Regions from separate parts of the Streptomyces sp. NPDC091416 genome, predicted to be linked through region 2. Evidence: predicted binding sites of a transcription regulator. Region 2 holds the regulator's gene; the other holds the start of a gene.
What was found. Region 2 encodes HrcA, which represses chaperone genes, less so after heat shock. Its sites were predicted from a motif close to TTNGCACTCNGNNNNNCNGAGTGCNAA; they were not measured.
Positions count from the first base shown of each region.

Region 1: the regulator HrcA is predicted to act here: its motif matches at 1,709-1,735, upstream of groL (chaperonin GroEL).

Region 1 is NZ_JBIVTU010000001.1:1,346,413-1,349,802, reverse strand. It holds gene thrC (threonine synthase) at 1-609, shown strand, start outside; gene ACIQMX_RS06060 (MoaD/ThiS family protein) at 640-918, shown strand; gene ACIQMX_RS06055 (cold-shock protein) at 1,364-1,570, shown strand; gene groL (chaperonin GroEL) at 1,897-3,390, shown strand, end outside.
Region 2 is NZ_JBIVTU010000002.1:338,255-341,644, forward strand. It holds gene ACIQMX_RS08445 (nitronate monooxygenase) at 1-221, opposite strand, end outside; gene dnaJ (molecular chaperone DnaJ) at 335-1,471, opposite strand; gene hrcA (heat-inducible transcriptional repressor HrcA) at 1,472-2,488, opposite strand; gene ACIQMX_RS08460 (MBL fold metallo-hydrolase) at 2,674-3,390, shown strand, end outside.

The DNA of each region.
Region 1 (3,390 bases), on a different contig from region 2:
TACGGCGAAGGGTCCAAGACCCTCGCGTACGAGATCTGCGAGCAGCTCGGCTGGCAGCTGCCCGACCAGATCGTCATCCCGATCGCGTCCGGCTCGCAGCTCACGAAGATCGACAAGGGTCTCCAGGAGCTGATCAAGCTCGGCCTCGTCGAGGACAAGCCGTACAAGATCTTCGGCGCCCAGGCCGAGGGCTGCTCCCCGGTCTCCGCCGCGTTCAAGGCCGGGCACGACGTGGTCCGGCCGCAGAAGCCGAACACGATCGCCAAGTCCCTGGCGATCGGCAACCCGGCCGACGGCCCCTACGTCCTGGACATCGCCCGCCGCACGGGCGGCGCCGTGGAGGACGTCAACGACGAGCAGGTCGTCGACGCGATCAAGCTGCTGGCCCGGACCGAGGGCATCTTCGCCGAGACGGCGGGCGGGGTGACGGTCGGCGTGACGAAGAAGCTGATCGAGGCCGGTCTGCTGGACCCGGCGCTCACCACCGTCGTCCTGAACACCGGTGACGGCCTCAAGACGCTGGACGCCGTGGCCGCCACCTCGCAGGCGAGCGCCACGATCCGCCCGAGCCTGGACGCCTTCCGCGCCGCCGGCCTCGCCACCAGCTGACCACCCGAGACTGAAGGAAGGGCACCCGCCATGAGCGTCAAGGTCCGTATCCCCACCATCCTCCGCACCTACACGGGCGGCCAGGCCGAGGTCCCGGCCGAGGGCACGACCCTCTCCCAGGTCATCGAGTCCCTGGAGAAGGACCACCCGGGCATCGCCGCCCGCGTCCTGGACGACCAGGGCAAGCTGCGGCGCTTCGTGAACGTGTACGTCAACGACGACGACGTGCGCTTCGAGGGCGGCCTGGACGCGGCCACGCCGGACGGTGCCGGCATCTCGATCATCCCGGCCGTCGCCGGCGGCTGCTGAGCCGCGGCCCGGACCCTTCGCGGCCGCCGGGCCGATTTCACAGCGTGACCACGATTGCCCCCTCCGCGAGAGAAGCGGAGGGGGCAATTCTGCATGGTTGAGCGGGGTACAGTGAGGGAAGCCCCCTCCGCTGCCCGTGCCCCCCGCATACGAGAATGCGCCTGGACACGACAAGAAGCAGCCAAAGTGTGTGAGCTCCTTGCGTCATAAGTCACCTTTGCCTGGCCCGACTTGCCCTGGAATCTCATAAATTCCTCATATTCGGGCGATCGGTTCTGCTCAGAATTCTCGTCCGATTGACCTGTTGCAGAGGGCAGTTGGGCAGATACATTCGGCCGCGGTCGACGCGTTCCGGCGCACGCACCCTCTCCTGTCGGAGGGTGGGTTCTGACCCGGGCCCGCGAAGTGCGGTCCTGTGAAAGGGCCAGTAATAGGGGAGTTGGGCATGGCTCAGGGCACCGTCAAGTGGTTCAACGCGGAGAAGGGGTACGGCTTCATCGCGGTCGACGGTGGTGCGGATGTTTTCGTCCACTACAGCGCGATCCAGATGGACGGGTACCGCACCCTCGAAGAGGGTCAGCGAGTTGAATTCGAGATCTCGCAGGGCCAGAAGGGGCCGCAGGCGGACATGGTCAAGCTCGCCGTCGGCTGAGCCCGGCCGGGTTCGACGCAGTCGGTCGACGACACTACTCACGCACGGAGGGCCCGTACCCCACAGGTACGGGCCCTCCGCGCGTCCGGGGCCGCTTCCGTCGCGCCCCCCGTGGCTGTCCACACTCCGAGGGAGACGCTTGCACTCTCGGGGGTCGAGTGCTAATTATTGGCTTAGCACTCTCTGGGTGAGAGTGACAGAAACTTGGACCGGGCCGGTGAGGCCCGCAGGCCTCCGGGGCAAGGAACCGGCAGGCACGCAGGCCGTCCGTCGCGGGCGCCACTCGGTCCGGAGAAATCCACCCCTGTCCGGGAGGACCACTTCATATGGCCAAGATCATCGCCTTCGACGAGGAGGCCCGGCGCGGTCTTGAGCGCGGCATGAACCAGCTCGCCGACGCCGTCAAGGTCACCCTCGGCCCCAAGGGCCGCAACGTCGTCCTTGAGAAGAAGTGGGGCGCCCCCACGATCACCAACGATGGTGTTTCCATCGCCAAGGAGATCGAGCTGGAGGACCCGTACGAGAAGATCGGTGCGGAGCTGGTCAAGGAGGTCGCCAAGAAGACGGACGACGTCGCCGGCGACGGTACGACCACCGCCACCGTTCTCGCTCAGGCGCTCGTCCGCGAGGGCCTTCGCAACGTGGCCGCGGGTGCGAACCCGATGGCTCTCAAGCGGGGCATCGAGAAGGCCGTCGAGGCCGTCTCCGCCGCCCTCCTGGAGCAGGCCAAGGACGTGGAGACCAAGGAGCAGATCGCTTCGACGGCCTCCATCTCCGCCGCTGACACCCAGATCGGCGAGCTCATCGCCGAGGCCATGGACAAGGTCGGCAAGGAAGGCGTCATCACCGTCGAGGAGTCGCAGACCTTCGGTCTGGAGCTCGAGCTCACCGAGGGTATGCGCTTCGACAAGGGCTACATCTCGGCGTACTTCGCCACGGACATGGAGCGCATGGAGTCGTCCCTGGACGACCCGTACATCCTGATCGTGAACTCGAAGATCAGCAACGTGAAGGACCTCCTTCCGCTGCTCGAGAAGGTCATGCAGTCCGGCAAGCCGCTGCTGATCATCGCCGAGGACGTCGAGGGCGAGGCCCTGTCGACCCTGGTCGTCAACAAGATCCGTGGCACCTTCAAGTCCGTCGCCGTCAAGGCCCCGGGCTTCGGTGACCGCCGCAAGGCCATGCTCGGCGACATCGCCATCCTCACCGGTGGCACCGTCATCTCCGAGGAGGTCGGCCTCAAGCTGGAGAACGCCGGTCTCGACCTGCTCGGCCGCGCCCGCAAGGTCGTCATCACCAAGGACGAGACGACGATCGTCGACGGCGCCGGTGACAGCGACCAGGTTCAGGGTCGCGTCAACCAGATCCGTGCCGAGATCGAGAACTCCGACTCGGACTACGACCGCGAGAAGCTCCAGGAGCGCCTCGCGAAGCTGGCCGGCGGCGTGGCCGTCATCAAGGCCGGTGCCGCGACCGAGGTCGAGCTCAAGGAGCGCAAGCACCGCATCGAGGACGCGGTGCGCAACGCCAAGGCCGCCGTCGAGGAGGGCATCGTCGCCGGTGGTGGCGTGGCTCTGCTCCAGGCCTCGGCCGTCTTCGAGAAGCTCGAGCTCTCGGGTGACGAGGCGACCGGCGCCAACGCCGTCAAGCTGGCGCTGGAGGCTCCGCTCAAGCAGATCGCCGTCAACGGTGGTCTCGAGGGTGGCGTCGTCGTCGAGAAGGTGCGCAACCTGCCGATCGGTCACGGCCTCAACGCCGCGACCGGCGAGTACGTCGACATGATCGCCGAGGGCATTCTCGACCCGGCGAAGGTCACGCGC
Region 2 (3,390 bases):
GGCTGCGGCATGAAGAGGTTGACGCCGAAGGGCTGCCCGGTGAGCCCGCGGACCTGCTTGATCTCGTTGTACATGCCGTCCGCGGTTTTGTACCCCGCGGCCAGGAAGCCGAGCCCTCCGGCCTCGGCTACGGCCGCGACGAGCTGCGGACAGGAGGTTCCGCCCGCCATCGGGGCCTGCACGATCGGAAACCGGCAGAGATCGGTCAACGCGGATGACATGACCGCATCGTGTCATGTCATCCCCGGCCCACGATGCGCACCCCGCTGCAGCCTTTTGTCCGCAATGCGGTACGGGCCCGGAAACCGGGCCCGTACGACGTCATCCTGTGGGACTAGCGGCCGTTGAACGCGTCCTTCAGCCGCGAGAACAGGCCCTGCTGCCCGGGCTGGAACTGGCCGGTGGGCCGCTCCTCGCCGCGCAGCTTCGCCAGCTCGCGCAGCAGGCGCTCCTGCTCCGGGTCCATCTTCGTCGGGGTCACCACCTCGACGTGCACGATCAGGTCACCGCGACCGCCGCCCCGCAGGTGCGTGATGCCACGCCCGTGCAGCGGGACGGACTGGCCGGACTGGGTGCCCGGCCGGATGTCGACCTCCTCCAGTCCGTCGAGCGTCTCCAGCGGCACCTTGGTGCCGAGGGCCGCCGCCGTCATGGGGATGGTGACCGTGCAGTGCAGATCGTCGCCGCGCCGCTGGAAGACGGCGTGCGGCAGCTCGTGGATCTCCACGTAGAGGTCGCCGGCCGGACCGCCGCCGGGGCCGACCTCGCCCTCGCCCGCGAGCTGGATGCGGGTGCCGTTGTCGACACCGGCGGGGATCTTCACCGTGAGCGTGCGCCGCGAACGGATGCGGCCGTCACCGGCGCACTCCGGGCACGGCGTCGGCACGACCGTGCCGAAGCCCTGGCACTGGGGACAGGGCCGCGAGGTCATGACCTGGCCGAGGAACGACCGGGTGACCTGGGAGACCTCGCCGCGGCCGCGGCACATGTCACAGGTCTGGGCGGAGGTGCCGGGTGCGGCGCCCTCGCCACTACAGGTCGTACAGACGACGGCCGTGTCGACCTGGATGTCCTTCGTCGTGCCGAAGGCCGACTCGGAGAGGTCGATCTCCAGCCGGATCATGGCGTCCTGGCCGCGGCGCGTGCGCGAACGGGGTCCGCGCTGCGACGACGTACCGAAGAACGCGTCCATGATGTCGGAGAAGTTGCCGAAGCCGCCCTGTCCGAATCCGCCCGCGCCACCGCCTCCGGAGGCGGACAGCGGGTCGCCGCCGAGGTCGTAGACCTGCTTCTTCTGAGCGTCCGACAACACCTCGTAAGCGGCGTTGATCTCCTTGAACCGCTCCTGGGTCTTCGGATCGGGGTTCACATCCGGGTGCAGCTCGCGGGCGAGCCTCCGGAATGCCTTCTTGATCTCGTCCTGCGAAGCGTCGCGGCGCACGCCGAGTACGGCGTAGTAGTCCGTGGCCACTTACGACTCCGCCAGGATCTGTCCGACGTAACGTGCCACTGCGCGTACCGCTCCCATCGTTCCGGGGTAGTCCATGCGGGTCGGTCCGACCACGCCGAGTTTGGCGACTGCCTCGTCGCCCGAACCGTAGCCGACCGCGACGACGGACGTGGAGTTGAGCCCTTCGTGGGCGTTCTCGTGCCCGATACGTACGGTCATGCCCGAGTCCTTGGCCTCACCGAGCAGCTTCAGCAGCACGACCTGCTCCTCCAATGCCTCCAGCACCGGCCGGATCATCACAGGGAAGTCGTGCCCGAAACGGGTGAGGTTGGAGGTGCCGCCGATCATCAGCCGCTCCTCCGTCTCCTCGACGAGGCATTCGAGGAGGATCGAGAGCACGGTGGACACGGTTCCCCGGTCCTCGCTCTCGAAGGATTCCGGCAGGTCCTGCACCAGCTGCGGAACGTCCGCGAAACGGCGTCCCACGACCCGGCTGTTGAGCCGGGCCCGCAGATCGGCGAGAGAGGTCTCGCCGAACGGCGCGGGGCAGTCGACCAGCCGCTGTTCGACCCGGCCGGTGTCCGTGATCAGCACGAGCATCAGCCGGGCGGGGGCCAGGGACAGCAGTTCCACGTGCCGCACCGTCGAGCGGGTCAGTGAGGGGTACTGCACGACGGCGACCTGCCGGGTCAGCTGCGCGAGCAGCCGTACGGTGCGACCCACGACATCGTCGAGGTCGACCGCGCCGTCGAGGAAATTCTGAATGGCACGGCGCTCCGGCGACGACAGGGGCTTGACGCCCGCGAGCTTGTCGACGAAGAGCCGGTACCCCTTGTCCGTCGGGATGCGTCCCGCGCTGGTGTGCGGCTGGGCGATGAAGCCCTCGTCCTCCAGCACCGCCATGTCGTTGCGGACGGTGGCCGGGGAGACCCCCAGCTTGTGCCGTTCCGTGAGCGCCTTGGAGCCGACGGGCTCCTCGGTGCCGACATAGTCCTGGACGATGGCGCGCAGCACTTCGAGTCTGCGTTCGCTGAGCATCGCGCACACCTCCAGCTGTGTACCTCGGTGGTTCTCGGGCCGTTCCCTGGTCTGTCCCTGGCACTCTGTGCGTACGAGTGCCAGCAATACCCCGGCCAGTGTACGGCGACGGGGTGGTCCCCTAGCAAGGGCGACCGGCCACGCTACCGCGAGACTGCGCAGGTCGTTGCCGATAGCGTCGCCGTATGGACGCCTCTTGGGAAGAGTTCGGCTGGGAGCGACTCGGACACGGAGTGGGCCGACGACGCCTTCCGGTGTGGGATGCAACGGTCGCGCTGGTGGCGGGGACCGACGGTGTGCTGCTCTGCGACACCGGTTCGTCACTCCGCGAAGCGGCCGAGGTACGCGGCCAGGCGCAGGCCCTGCTGGGCCGGAGGGTGACACATATCGCACTCAGCCACCCCCATTTCGATCACGTGCTCGGCACGGCGGCCTTCGCCGGGGCACAGGTGTACGGCGCCGGGGGCCTGGCCGGTCTGCTGCGGCGCGGGGCGGACGAGCTGCACGCCGACGCGGTGCGGCACGGGCTGCCCGAACACGACGCGGCCGAGTCCGCCGACGTGCTGGTGGCGCCGCATCACGAGGTGCGCGCCGAATGGACGCTCGACCTGGGCGGCGGGCGTGAGGTGCTGCTCGTGAACGCGGGCCCGGGGCACAGCGGCCACGATCTCGCGGTGCTGGTCCCCGGCCTCTCCGGCTCGCCCGCGGTCGTGTTCTGCGGCGACCTGGTCGAGGAGTCCGGTGACCCGCAGGCGGGCCCGGACGCGTTCCCCGCGCACTGGCCGGCGGCGCTGGACCGGCTGCTGGCGCTGGGCGGCGAGGACGCGCTGTACGTGCCGGGGCACGGGGCCGTCGTGGACGCGGCGTTCGTACGGGCCCAGCGCGATCAGCTGGCTGCCCGG